2 linked regions of the Sediminicoccus sp. KRV36 genome follow. The protein of the gene in region 1 interacts with the protein of each later gene in a pairwise test. Links are inferred from orthologs where the notes say so. Each region holds a gene or a part of one and is shown on either strand. Other genes may lie near its edges.

Evidence for each region. The genes of interacting proteins can lie anywhere in the genome.
Region 2: the proteins of rpe (region 1) and eno interact in binary tests that used the Escherichia coli proteins (3 or more experiments, as listed by UniProt). The link is inferred for Sediminicoccus sp. KRV36 from one-to-one orthologs.

The regions. Positions count from the first base shown.
Region 1 is NZ_CP085081.1:4,677,522-4,684,435, forward strand. Bases 1,835-4,820 are described here. They hold rpe (ribulose-phosphate 3-epimerase), read left to right. Parts: upstream 1,835-2,992; coding sequence 2,993-3,649; downstream 3,650-4,820. Other genes in these bases: apaG (Co2+/Mg2+ efflux protein ApaG), read left to right, coding at 1,835-2,128; folE (GTP cyclohydrolase I FolE), read left to right, coding at 2,268-2,909; LHU95_RS22310 (heparinase II/III family protein), read left to right, coding at 3,649-4,820. Also shown: metZ (O-succinylhomoserine sulfhydrylase), read left to right, coding at 1-1,086; LHU95_RS22290 (LysE family translocator), read left to right, coding at 1,119-1,730; more of apaG, read left to right, coding at 1,727-1,834; more of LHU95_RS22310, read left to right, coding at 4,821-5,265; LHU95_RS22315 (glycosyltransferase family 4 protein), read left to right, coding at 5,431-6,540; purH (bifunctional phosphoribosylaminoimidazolecarboxamide formyltransferase/IMP cyclohydrolase), read left to right, coding at 6,543-6,914. UniProt on the Escherichia coli protein: Catalyzes the reversible epimerization of D-ribulose 5-phosphate to D-xylulose 5-phosphate.
Region 2 is NZ_CP085081.1:1,961,175-1,968,077, forward strand. What follows is about bases 2,396-5,370. They hold eno (phosphopyruvate hydratase), read left to right. Parts: upstream 2,396-3,231; coding sequence 3,232-4,509; downstream 4,510-5,370. Other genes in these bases: zigA (zinc metallochaperone GTPase ZigA), read right to left, coding at 2,396-2,509; LHU95_RS09005 (DUF1826 domain-containing protein), read right to left, coding at 2,509-3,129; LHU95_RS09015 (hypothetical protein), read right to left, coding at 4,648-5,292. Outside these bases: LHU95_RS08990 (pyridoxamine 5'-phosphate oxidase family protein), read right to left, coding at 1-313; LHU95_RS08995 (NAD(P)-binding protein), read right to left, coding at 310-1,251; more of zigA, read right to left, coding at 1,319-2,395; LHU95_RS09020 (hypothetical protein), read right to left, coding at 5,850-6,059; LHU95_RS09025 (septum formation initiator family protein), read left to right, coding at 6,261-6,563; pdhA (pyruvate dehydrogenase (acetyl-transferring) E1 component subunit alpha), read left to right, coding at 6,794-6,903. UniProt on the Escherichia coli protein: Catalyzes the reversible conversion of 2-phosphoglycerate (2-PG) into phosphoenolpyruvate (PEP). It is essential for the degradation of carbohydrates via glycolysis.

The sequences.
Region 1 (6,914 bases):
ATCGAGCACTACCAGTACAGCCGCTTCGCCAACCCGACGACGACCATGCTGGAAGAGCGCCTCTGCGCCATCGAGGGTGCCGAGGCCTGCCGCCTGATGGCGACCGGCATGGCGGCGGTGCATTCCGCGCTGCTGTCGCATCTCAAGACCGGGGATCGGCTCGTCGCCTCCCGCGCTTTGTTCGGGTCCTGCCACTGGATCGTCAGCACGCTGCTGCCGCGCTACGGCATCCACGCCGAATTCGTGGACGGCACGGATATGGCGCAGTGGGAAGCGGCGCTGAGCACGCCTGCCACGATGGTGCTGCTGGAAAGCCCCTCCAACCCCATGCTCGAGCTGGTGGATGTGGTCGCCGTCTGCAAGCTGGCCCATGCCGCCGGCGCGCTGGTGGTGGTGGATAATGTGTTCGCGACACCGCTGCTGCAAAAGCCCTTCGAGCAGGGGGCCGATGTCGTCGTCTATTCCTGCACCAAGCACATGGACGGCCAGGGCCGTGTGCTCGGCGGCGCCGTGCTCGGCAAGAAGAAGTGGGTGGAGGAGGTGCTGATGCCCTTCATCCGCAACACCGGCCCCGCCATGTCCCCCTTCAACGCCTGGGTCATCCTGAAGGGGCTTGAGACGCTGAAGCTGCGCGTGGACCAGATGTGCCGCAACGCGGCCGCCGTGGCCGATTTCCTGAGCGAACGTTCGGAGATTTCCCGCGTGCTCTATCCCTTCCGCGCCGACCATCCGCAGCATGCGCTGGCGGTGCGGCAGATGTCGGGCGGCGGCACGCTGGTGACCTTCGACATCAGGGGGGGCTCTACCGCGAATGGGCAGGACGCGAAGGCCGCCTGCTTCCGCTTCATGAACGCGCTGCAGATCGTGGACATCTCCAACAACCTCGGCGATTCCAAGTCGCTGGCGACGCATCCGGCCACCACCACGCATATGCGCATCGGCGAGGTGGAGCGCACGAAGCTCGGCATCACCGATGGCACGGTGCGGCTCTCGGTGGGTCTCGAAGACGTGGCCGACCTGATCGAGGATCTGGCCGAGGCGCTGGATGCGGTGGGCAGCAGCGCCAGCCTGCGCGCGGCCGAGTAGCGCCGTGGGGGCGAGCCATGGCAGGATGACGCATGACCCTGGAAACCTGGCTCGCCTTCCTGCTCGCTTCCGCCATCATGCTGCCGATTCCGGGGCCGACGATCATGCTCGTCATCGGCCAATCGCTCGGCGCCGGGCGTGGCCGGGCGCTGCCGCTGGTGGCCGGCGTGGCGCTGGGTGACCTGACGGCGATGACGCTTTCCCTCGCCGGACTCGGCGCCTTGCTGGCCGCCTCCAGCCTGGCCTTCACCCTGCTGAAATGGATGGGCGCGGCCTATCTCGTGTGGCTCGGCATCAAGCTGTTCCGCGCGCCGGTCAGTGCCACTGCCGCGCCGCCGCTCACCGCCCGCCGCGCCATGCGCGACGCCTATGTGGTGACGGCGCTCAACCCCAAGAGCATCGCCTTCTTCATCGCCTTCGTTCCACAATTCATCACCCCCGCGCAGCCCTTCCTGCCGCAGGCCGCGATCCTGGTCGCGAGCTTCGTGACCCTGGCCGCGCTGAATGCCCTGGCCTATGCGCTGCTCGCGGGGCGGCTTGCGGGGGCGGTCGCGCGGCCCGCCATCCGGCGCGCCTTCAACCGCCTGGGGGGTGCCATGCTGATGGGCGCCGGCCTCGCCACCGCCGCGATGCGCCGCGCATGAAGCCCTACACCACGGTCACGCGCGGCGTACGCGTCACCATCCGCCCCTTCTACCTGACCGATCAGTCGGAGCCCTCGGACGGGCGCTATGTCTGGGCCTACAAGGTGCAGATCGAGAATCTGGGCCAGGCGACGGTCCAGCTTCTTAAGCGCAGCTGGATCATCACCGACGGGATGGGCCGCGAGACCCGCGTGCATGGCGAGGGCGTGGTGGGCGAACAGCCCATCCTCGAACCGGGCGAGAGCTTCGACTACACCTCCGGCACGCCGCTGCCCACGCCCTCCGGCTTCATGCGCGGTACCTACCATATGGTCGTCGTTGAAACCGGCGAGGCGTTCGACGCGGCCGTACCGGCCTTCTCGCTGGACAGTCCGCATCAGGATGGCGGCATCCACTGATCGTTGCGCGTTCAGCAAAATAGGCCAGTCCCGCCGCTGACGCTTGCGGAGTCCCGCAGCCGCCCCATCTGGCTTTTCGAGAAGCCTGATGCCGCACCACACGGGCGCGGATGCGGGCCTCCAGGGAATTTCGAAAGCCATGAACATCCAGTTGCCCGCCAATGCCAAGGCCGACGACAAGTTGAGCGGCCTGCTCCGCCCAAGCCGCGCCGAGGCCGAGGCCGCCGTTCGCACGCTGCTGCTCTGGGCCGGCGATGACCCGGACCGCGAGGGCCTGGTGGATACACCCGCCCGCGTCGCCCGCGCCTATGAGGAATTCTTCGCCGGCTACGGCAATGACCCGGTCGAGATGCTGGCCCGTTCCTTCGAGGAGACGGACGGCTATGACGAGATGGTCGTGCTGCGGGATATTCGGCTGGAGAGCCATTGCGAGCACCATATGGTTCCCATCATTGGCAAGGCGCATATCGCCTATTTGCCCAATGGCCGCGTGGTCGGGATTTCCAAACTGGCCCGCGTGATCGAGACCTACGCCAAGCGCCTGCAAATTCAGGAAAAGCTGACGGCGCAAATCGCCAATACGATTGAAAGCGTGCTCAAGCCCAAGGGTGTCGCTGTCGTGATCGAGGCCGCGCACCAGTGCATGACCACGCGCGGCATCCACAAGCCGGGCGTTTCCATGGTCACCTCCCGCATGTTGGGCGAGTTTCGCACCAATGACGCGACGCGGCGCGAGTTCCTCTCGATCATCAGCGGATCGCGCGGCATTCTCGAAGGCTGATCAGGCGCAGATTGCGCCGGGCGCGACGGTTTCCAGGCGGTTGCGAATAGGCTAACCCCAAGGCTTGTTTTCATGCAGGTCCGATGTCAGCCATTCGCATTGCCCCGTCGCTGCTTGCCGCCGATTTTGCCCGGCTGGGCGAGGAAGTGCGCGCCATTGAAACCGCGGGCGCCGATTGGCTGCACCTGGACATCATGGATGGGCATTTCGTGCCCAATATCAGCTTCGGGCCGGGACTGATCCGCGCCCTCAGGCCGCACAGCAAGATGCCCTTCGACGTGCATCTGATGATCGCCCCGGCCGATATCTACCTCGCCGCCTTCGCCGAAGCGGGGGCCGATATCATCAGCCTGCATCCGGAAGCCGGGCCGCATCTGCACCGCAGCCTGCAAACCATCCGCAGCCTGGGGAAGAAGGCCGGCGTGGTGCTCAATCCGGCGACGCCGATCGAGGCTTTGGCCCATGTGCTGGACCTGACCGACCTCATCCTCGTCATGTCGGTCAATCCGGGCTTTGGCGGGCAATCCTTCCTGACCAGCCAATTGGCCAAGATTGCCGCTTTGCGTCGCATGATCACCGAATCCGGCCGAGAGATTGCGCTTCAGGTGGATGGCGGCGTCACCTTGAAGACCGCCCCTGATTGCATTGCCGCCGGCGCCGATGTTCTTGTGGCTGGCACAGCCGTGTTTGGCGCCGCGGACTACGCCGCCGCCATTGCCGGGCTGAGGGAGGGCGCCTGATGGCTGATGTTTTCCGTGGCGTTCGCGGCTTGTTTTCCCGGCTCAAGCCCGTCCGCGTCCCTGACGCGCCGGCGCGTTCCTTCCGGGATCTCTGGCCGGGTGATGCCGCCCGCGGTGCGCGGCTGCTGCGTGGCGAGTTCGAGGTACTGGGCAGCGCCCGGCTGCTCAATGATTGGGGCCCCGCCGCCGGCACCACGCTCTGGCGCCAGGGGGCGCATGGCTTCGCCTGGCTGCGCGATCTGCGCATGCTCGGCACCGACGCCGCACGGGTGAAGGCGCGCGATCTGGCCGAAGATTGGCTCGCCCGCGGTGCGACCGAACCGATGGCCAACGCGCCCGAAGTGGCGGCGGCACGGATTTCCGCCTGGCTCGGCCATTGGGATTTCCTGGCCGCCACGGCCGAGGATGGGTTCCGCCGCCAATTGCTCCAGCGCCTCGCGCAGGATGGCCGGGCCCTCTCGGCCAGCCTGCCGGCCGAGGCCGCGCATCGCGGCGCCCTGGTGGTGCTCAAGGGCAGCATCGCCGCCGCCGTGGCGATGGAGGAAGAAGCCTGGCTGACCCGCGCGCTGCGCTTCCTGGGGCCCGAGCTGGAGCGCCAGTTCCACCCGGATGGCGGCCATGTCGAGCGCAGCCCGGCCACGCAATTGCTGGCCCTGCAGGACCTGATCGAGATCCGCAACCTGCTGAACGGCGTGGGCGTCACCTCCCCGCCGCAGCTTTCCACCGCGCTGGAACGTGCCGGCCAGGCGCTCCGGCTGTTCCGGCATGGGGACATGTCGCTGGCCTTGTTCAATGGCACGCGTGAAGAATCTCCAGCCATCGTGGATGTCGTTCTCGCCCAGGGCCTGGCCAAGGGGCGGGCGCCCATGCTGCTGGAGGAAACAGGCTTTCAGCGCATGGCCGCGGGCCGCACGCTGATCATCGCCGATTGCGGCGCGCCGCCGCCCGGCCGCCCGGCCGATGCCGCTTCCGGCCTGCCGCGCGGCGCCGATCGTTCGGCACATGCGGGCACGCTCTCGTTTGAAATGTCGGTCGGGCGGGACCGCCTGATCGTGAATTGCGGCGCGGCCCCGGCCGGGGATGGCGCATGGCGGGACGCGCTGCGCGGCACGGCGGCGCATTCCACCCTCACTTTGGCCGATACCAACAGCAGCGAGCTACGCGAGGAGGGCCTCGGCCGCCGACCGGAGCGCGTCGAGATCGAGCGGCAGGAGGCCAATGGGGCGCAGTGGCTGGAGGCTGGCCATGATGGCTATCGCCGCACCCATGGCGTGGTGCATCGCCGCCGCCTGTATCTCTCCGAGACGGGCGATGACCTGCGCGGCGAGGATGCGCTGGAGCCCTTCCCCGGCCCCGCCACCGCCTGGGCCATCCGCTTCCACCTGCACCCGGCCGTCACCGCCGTCCTGCAGGAGGAGGAGGGCGGCGTGCTGATGCGCCTGCCCGGTGGCCAGGGCTGGCGCTTTCGCGCGCGCGGCGCGCGGGTGGAGCTGGAGGAAAGCGTCTATCTCGCCGCCGAACCGCGTCGCACCAGCCAGATCGTCCTCACCTCGGATGGTGAGGCGGAGACGGTGCAATGGGCCATCAGCCGTGTGGTGGCCGGGGGCGAAGGCTAGCGGGCGGCACAGGCCCCTTGACCGAGACGGGCCTCAGAAACCATCCATCCAGGCCAAAGGCGTTGACAGATTGATCGCGGGTCAAGGGGGCAGTGCCCCCTTGCGGGGTTCAGGGGCGGCGCCCCTGGCCTTGTTCCGCCAGGCACCGGCAGAGGCGGACGAGCCATCAAGATCCTCCAGCTCACCAATGTGGATTTCTCGCTCCGGCATTTCCTGCTGCCGCTGATGCGCGGCGCCCGCGCGCGCGGGCATGAGGTGGTGGGAATTTCCGCGGACGGCCCATTGCTCGACATCCCGCGCGATGAGGGGTTCCGCATCATCCCCGTGCCCCTGGCGCGCAGCCTGAATCCGGGCGCGCATCTCCCGGCCTTCCGCGCACTGCGCCGGATCATGCGGGAGGAGCGGTTCGACATGGTGCATGCGCATATGCCCATCTCCGGCATCCTGGCGCGCGCGGCCGCCAAGGCCGAGGGCGTGCCGCGCATCGCCTATACCTGCCACGGGTTTCTTTTCAATCAGCCTGGCCCGCTGTGGCGGCGTGGCCTTTCGCTTGGCGTGGAATGGCTGGGCGGGCGCATGACCGATACCTTCCTGACCGTGAGCGACGAGGAGGCCGCCGATGCGCGGCGGCTATGGATTCATCGCGGCGCCACAGCGACAGGGAACGGGCGGGACCCGGCGATGTTCCACCCCGACGCAGCCGCCCGCGCCACCCTGCGCGCGGAACAAGGCGTGCCGCCGGAGGCGTGCGTCATCATCGGCATCTCACGCCTGGTGCGCCACAAGGGCTGGCCCGAGCTGCTCCAGGCCATGGAGAGCGTGCCCGAAGCGCATCTCTGGGTGGTGGGGGAGCGTCTTGTATCCGATCATGGCGAGGATCTGACACCGCATTTTGAGCGTGCGGCGGCCAGGCTCGGCCCCCGTCTGCGCCTGCTGGGCTACCGGCATGATGTGGCGCGCTGGCTGCAGGCGGCCGATATCTTCTGCCTGCCCAGCCATTTCGAAGGCCTGCCCATGTCCGTGATCGAGGCGATGCTGACCGGGCTGCCCGTGGTGGCCACCGATATCAGCGGCTGCCGGGAGCAGGTGGTGCCGGAGCAGACCGGGCTTCTGGTGCCGCCCATGCAGGTGGCGGGGCTCGGGCGTGCGCTGGCGCGGCTGGTGGCGGATGCGCCCTTGCGGCAGAGGATGGGGGCGGCCGGCCTGGCCCGCGCCCGCGAAAAATTCACCGAAGCAGCGGTGGTTGGCCGCACGCTCGATCTGCTGGGATTATGATCATGACTGTTACCAACCCCTTGGCCATTCGCCGCGCCCTGCTCTCCGTCTCCGACAAGACCGGCATCGTGGAATTCGCGCGCTTCCTGGCTGAGCGAGGGGCCGAAATCCTCTCCACCGGCGGCACGGCGCAGGCGATCCGCGCGGCGGGCATCCCCGTGAAGGATGTCAGCGAGCATACGGGCTTCCCGGAAATCCTGGATGGCCGGGTGAAGACGCTGGTGCCGCAGGTGCATGGTGGCATCCTCGGCCGGCGTGATGATGCGGCGCACCTGGCGCAGATGGCCGAGCATGCGATCGCGCCGATAGATCTGGTGGCGGTCAACCTCTACCCCTTCGAGGCGACGGTGGCGAAGGGTGCCGCCTTCGAGGAT
Region 2 (6,903 bases), 2.7 Mb from region 1 along the record:
CGCCCTGCAGGCGCAATTGCACCTGGGCCGCCGGATCATAGGCATGCAGGGCGAAGCGCGGATCACGCGCCAGTTCGGCGAATTTCTCGCCCCTTTGGTCGCTGTGCAGGCGCAGTGTCCGCGCGGCGGCGTCAAAGCCGCGCAGCACCAGGGTGCGCGCGCGCGGCGTGCCATCCAGGCCGATGCTGGCCAGGGTGGGGGTGTGCACGGGGCTGCGCCGATCCGCGACACCGCGCGCGAGCAGCTCGAAGGCCGCAGCGCGCAGCTCCATGAGGTCATCGGCATGGCCGGGACGGGGACGCGGATGGCTCATGCGCCGAGCACCCTCTGCGCCAGGGCCTGGCCACTCTCCCAGGCGGATTCGGCGCGACCGGCGAGGCAGCCATCCGAGGCATAGCCGAGGCCGAGCGCGCCGTCCCACAGGCAGGCCTGGCCCAACGCCACCTCCAGCAGCGAGAAGCGCCAGCGATGCGCCACGGCAAAGAGCGGCGCGGCGGCCGGAAGGGCGGCCAGAAGTGCGGCGATGACGGCTTCGGGGGCTGCTTCCAGGTGCTCGCGGCTGAAATCCGGATCGGCCTGGATCACCCAATTCGCCTGGGTGGCATCACGGCCTGGCTTGGCGCTGTCCCGCGCGGCCCAGCCGATGGGGCCGTGGTAGCGCAGCGTGTCGGGCAGATCGAGGCGTTGCGGGAAGGCGGCCATCACCGTCCAGCAGGGGGCGTACTGGATCGCGGCCAGGGGCTGGGACATGTGTGGCGGCAGCAGGGCCATCGCCTGCTCGGCCGGGAAGGTGACCAGCACGGCGGAGAACGGGCCATCCAGCGTGGGTTCCACGGCGGGCAAGGGCCGGCCCGGGCGGACCAGCGCCGCATCGAGATGCGCGACCATCCAGCCATCGGCGCCGGCCTGCAGCGCCGCCACATGGCGCCCGGTCTGCAATTCCAGCCCCTGCGCCATATGCCGGCCAAGAGCCGACATGCCGGGGGCGGCCACGCGGCGCTTGGGGTCGGGCCAGGGCAGGGTGCCCGCGGCTTCGAGCAGCTGCGCGAAGCCTGGCCGCTCGGCCCGCAGATATTGCGCGCCGTGATCGAAGCGATGGCTTTCGCCGGCATGCTCGATGCGGCGCGTGGCCAGGCGCCCGCCGGCGGCGCGGCCCTTGTCAAAGAGCCGGACCTCGCGGCCCCCGGCGATCAGGGCTTGGGCGGCGGAAAGCCCGGCGAGGCCGGCGCCGAGGATGGCGATGGGATGCATGCCCGCATCAATGGCACCCTGAACCATCTGCGCAAGTGGGGGAGCAGGTTGGCGAGCAAGCGGCGCGCTATTTCTGCCAGGCCGGGAAGGGGTCGGGCAGGCGGGCATGGGCGCGGGGGCCGGCGCGCCATTCCTCATGGGTCAGCAGCGTGGCGTCCAGCTGCGCCCGCAGCGCCGCCTCATTCATGCCGATCCCGATGAAGACGATTTCCTGCCGCCGATCCCCGCCGGGCTCGACCCAGAGGCCGCGGATCATCTCGCGCCAGTCTGCATCCTGCGGCCAACGCTGTTCCTCGATCGCGGCCCACCAGAAGCCAGCGCCCTGGTGGCGGCCCATGCGGCCGGCCAGTTGCCATTCACCCACCCAGCCAGGCCGCGTCGCCAGCCAGAAGAAGCCCTTGGCGCGCACCACGCCTGGCAGATCGCCCTCAATCAATGTCTTGAAGCGTTGCGGATGCACCGGCCGGCGCGCGCGCCATACAAAGCTGGTGACGCCGAATTCCTCGCTTTCCGGCAGATGCTCGCCCGACATCGCCTTCTGCCAGCCAGCGGCATTCTGCGCTCGCTCCATATTGAAGCGGCCGGTGTTCAGCACCTTGGCCAGCGGCACGTGGCCGTGTTCGGTCGAGAGAATCTCCGCCGTGGGATTGAAAGTGGCCAGCAAGGCGGCCAGCCGTCCCAATTCCCCGGCCGAGACAAGATCAGCCTTGTTGACGATGATGGTATCGGCGAACTCCACCTGCTCGATCAGCAGGTCCACCAGCAGGCGGTGATCTTCGGCACCGGCGGTTTCGCCGCGGGCGCGCAGCGTGTCGGCGCTGGCGTAATCCTCCAGGAAGGCCCGGGCGTCGACCACGGTCACCATGGTGTCGAGCTTCGCCACGTCGCCCAGGCAAAAGCCCTCCTCCGTCGTGAAATCGAAGGTGGCGGCGACGGGCATGGGCTCACTGACGCCGGTGCTCTCGATCAGCAGCGCATCGAAGCGGCCTTCGGCGGCCAGCTTCGCGACCTCCTCCATGAGATCCTCGCGCAGGGTGCAGCAGATGCAGCCATTGGTCATCTCGACCAGCTTTTCCTCGGTGCGCGACAGGGTGCCGGTATTGCCCACCAGGGCCGCGTCAATATTCACCTCGCTCATGTCATTCACGATGACGGCGACGCGCTGGCCTTCGCGATTGGCCAGCACATGGTTCAGCAAGGTGGTCTTGCCGGCGCCGAGGAAGCCCGAAAGCACGGTGACGGGGAGGCGTTGGGTCATCAGCAGCAGCCTGGTTCGTCAATGCAGAAGACCAGGCGCGAGCGCTGGCCCTCCGGCAGATGGGAGAGGGGAGGGGAGCGGTGCAGCGTAGTGGCGCCTGCGCGCTTGCGGCCGCGAAACAGCGCCACGGCGCAGCGCGGGACGTCCTCGATCTGGGCGCCGCCGTCAGGGTCGCCCATGCTCCATTGGGTGCCCGGGCCGGCATAGGTGACCAGCAGGCGGAAGCCCACGGAATCCACGTGGAATTTGCGGCAGGCATCGCCTGTGATGCCATCCAGGCGCAGCCGCACATGCTGGCTTCGCAGCAAGGCCGCGAACATGTGGGACAGGCGCAACATGTCTGAGAGCAGCGCCATCGGCGCGCCGGCGGGCAATTGCTCGCAGAGGGAATCGAGCGCTTCGTCCGGCGTGCCCTCGGCTGTGGCGCGAAACGGGCCCGCCTGGCGCAGGGGCTTGAGGGGCTTGGCAAAGCCGGCAGGCTCCTCACGCAGCCAAAGAGCGAGGGCGACATCGGGGCTGAGTGCCGTCAGCAAGACCGTTTCCGGCGTGCCGATCACGGCGCGGGGCGGTGTGGTCGCGTGGGCGGCTTCGGGGCCGTAGGCTTCGCAGAGGAGAGGCATGAATGTGATAATATAACATAATGATTGCGGCGCAAGCCTCACCTTGCCCTTTCGCGCGGCTCAGCCTATCCGCGCGGACATCTTTGCCCGAAGGACCTCACCATGCCCGCCATTGCCGACATCATCGCCCGTGAAGTGCTGGACAGCCGGGGCAACCCGACCGTGGAGGCGGAGGTGGTGCTGGATGACGGCAGCCGCGGCCGCGCGATCGTCCCCTCCGGCGCCTCGACCGGCGCGCATGAAGCGGTGGAGCTGCGCGATGGCGACAAGTCCCGCTATGGCGGCAAGGGCGTCACCAAGGCCGTGGCGAATGTCGAGGGCGAAATCTTCGACGCGATTGGCGGGCTGAACGCCGCCGACCAGGTCAAGATCGACCAGATGATGATCGAGTTGGACGGCACGCCCAATAAATCCCGCCTCGGCGCCAATGCCATGCTGGCCGTTAGCCTCGCCACCGCCAAGGCGGCGGCCCAGGCGCATGGCCTGCCGCTGTATCGCTATGTGGGCGGCGCCTATGCGCGCACGCTGCCGGTGCCGATGATGAACATCATCAATGGCGGCCAGCACGCCGACAACCCGATTGATATCCAGGAATTCATGGTGATGCCGGTGGCTGCCGGCACCATCGCCGATGCGGTCCGCGTCGGCTCAGAGATTTTCGCGGCCCTCAAGAAGCAGCTGCATGATGCCGGCCACAACACCAATGTCGGCGATGAGGGCGGCTTCGCCCCGAATATCGGCAGCGCGGACGAGGCACTGGCCTTCATCGCCAAAGCTTGCGAGGCGGCCGGTCACCGTGTGGGCGAGGATGTGATGTTCGCGCTCGATTGCGCTGCCACCGAGTTCCACCACGACGGCAAATACGTGATGGAAGGCGAGGGCAAGACGCTGGATGCCGGCGGCATGGTGGATTACCTCGCCGCACTTTGCGCCAAGTGGCCGATCATCTCCATCGAGGATGGCATGTCCGAGGATGACTGGGCCGGCTGGAAGCTGCTGACCGAGCGGCTGGGCGGCAAGATCCAGCTGGTGGGCGATGATCTTTTCGTCACCAACCCCGAGCGCCTGGCCATGGGCATTGAGCGCGCCACGGCCAATTCCATCCTGGTAAAGGTCAACCAGATCGGCACGCTGACCGAGACGCTGGAAGCGGTCGAGATGGCGCATCGCGCAGGCTACACGGCGGTGATGAGCCACCGCTCCGGCGAGACGGAGGATTTCACCATCGCCGATCTCGCCGTCGCCACCAATTGCGGGCAGATCAAGACCGGCTCGCTCAGCCGCTCTGACCGGCTGGCCAAGTACAACCAGCTGATCCGCATCGAGCAGGATCTGGGGCCCGCGGCGCGCTATGCGGGGCGGACGATTTTGAAGCGCTGAGCCACGGGGCGCGCCGCAAGGCGGAGGGATTGGCGCGCTATGCGGGGCGGCCGATTTTGAAGCGCTGAAAGAGGCCTCCGGCGGCTGGGGCCATTGGCCCCGGACCCCTTACCTTGTCTCCAGCGCGGGCTGGGCGGATCAGCCCCCATCCTCCGGGTCTTCCAGGAGGAAGGGGCCGTAATGGTCCAGCACGCTGGCGAAGGCGGCTTCGCCATATTCCTCGTCCATCGCGTCCTTGAGGTCGGCCAGGGCCGCTTCGCCCTGGAATTCGGGCAGCAGGGCCTCGCGCAGGAAGGCTTCGGGGCCGGCGAAGGCGGCGCACACATCTTCCATGGCGTGGATCGCGAAGCTTCGATCCTCGGGGAAGAGGATGTGGAAGCTGTTGGGATGCGCCTCGAAGAAGCTGGAAATGCGGCGTGCTTCGAGCGGGATGCGCCAGACCGCCGTGGGGTCAGTGATCCCCTCCGCATCCACATAGGTTCCGCACAGATGCGTGATGCCACGACGCTGGAGGGCGGCGGCGAGGGGCACGAACATCTCCAACGGTCCGCTGTTCCGGACATCCCAGTGCTGGAGGAGTTGGACGCGCCAGTCATGCTCGCCCAGCCATGCATTGCTGAGTCGTGTGCCTTGCCTGCCGGATCGGGTCTTGAAGACCTCCAGCATTTCGTAGGCCTTGTCGCGCAGCGCCATCTGAGTGGCGCGGCCGGGGAAATGCGCCGTACCGGCCATGATCTCCGGGTCGCACTGGTCCGGTAGGTCGTCCCGGTTGTCCTGTGTCACGATGTTCTCTCCTAGTCAGCCAAGCGGTAACGGATCTTGTGGATAGTCGGCCACTTGACGCTGCCATCAGGCAGCACAGTTCGTCGCTGCACATCCATGGTGGGGAAGGGGGTGTCTCGGATTGTCGTGCTGCGCCTGATGGTAATTTGCCGGTTCTCATCCAGACGGTAGATCCGGCTGCCTCCATCAACTCGCGGTTCCCCCTGTGGCCGCAAATCACGGATGTCGCGCTCACGCAGGCTGAGGCCGCCGTCGCGCCGCCACTGGAATTCGCCCCTTTGCAACACGGGCTTCTCGGGATCGGGCGCCGTCAGCCGGTCCCGCAGCAGCCGGCCAAGGCGTTGGCCGACTTCATCCTCCGGTGCGGCGGGCGGCGGCAGGGTTGGCCGCTGGTTTCGGCGATCCTCATTGTTCGGCCGCCGTCCTCGCCCGCCCCGGCCATCGGCGGGGCCGCGCGTCAGGCGCTCCCAAAGGGATCGTCGCCAATTGGCGTATTGGATGCTCGCTGGGGGCAGGGCGCCAGGGCTGGCCGCTGTGCCACCCGGCGGCGGGCTGCGTCAATGGCCGGCGACGGGCCTACCTTCGCGGCGATAGGGCCGCACCCAGACGGCGCCGCGTGCTGCCGCGTCCTTCGGATGCAGCGCGCCAAAGCCGCCGCGGACCCAGCCGGTGAAGACATCGCGCTCGGGGTGGCCGTTCTGCCAATAACGCGGCTCGCGCATGGCGCTTCGCAGATCGGCTTCGGTGGTGCGGATGGGATTGGCCATGGGAACTCCTTTCGATGCAGACCATATTCCTATTTTATAGAAAAAGCAATAAAATCCTATGTCATGTATTACTCGCTGTATTCGCAACAAAGAAGCGCCAGAAACCCTTGCATGCGCGGCCGGATGGTGATTCTGTCGGATTCGCGCATCAAGGGACGCGCTTTGGGGGGTTCCATGAATTTCGGGCGGTGGCTCATCCGCATGTTGAAGCTGTTGGCGCCGCCGGTGATCCTGGCGAGCATCGCGGCCTTCTTCGTCTGGCACGCCTCCCATGGCGACCGTGGCCTGATCGCGCGTGAGCATCGCCTGGCCGAAATCGCCGCCGCCAAATCGGACCGGGACCGCGCCACCGCCGAGCGCGAGGCGGCCGAACGGCGCGTCAACGCCATGCGCGGAGATCGGCTTGACCGGGACCAGTTGGAAGAGCGCGCCAGGGCCATGCTGAATCTGACCACGCGGGAGGAGATTGTGATCCCCTACCCACCGGGCCAGCGGCTTTTCTGATCCTTCAAGGACTTCGCGCGATTGCTGCACTGCGGCATCGCGCGGCACGTTAACCGTAATGCAGTTAATCGCCTCATTGCGTTGCAATGCAACGCTTTTCGGGCAGTGCAAACGCTTGCGAAGGCGGCGTGAGGGGCGTAATCAGCGTCTGATCACGCAGGGAGAAAGCCATGGCTGCCAAAGCCCCACCCGCCAAGCGCCGCGCCAAGGGCGCCGCTGAGCAACCAGGCATGGGGCGGGACGCCCTGCTGCGTGCCTATCGCGACATGCTGCTGATCCGCCGCTTCGAGGAGAAGGCCGGCCAGCTTTATGGCATGGGCCTGATCGGTGGTTTCTGCCA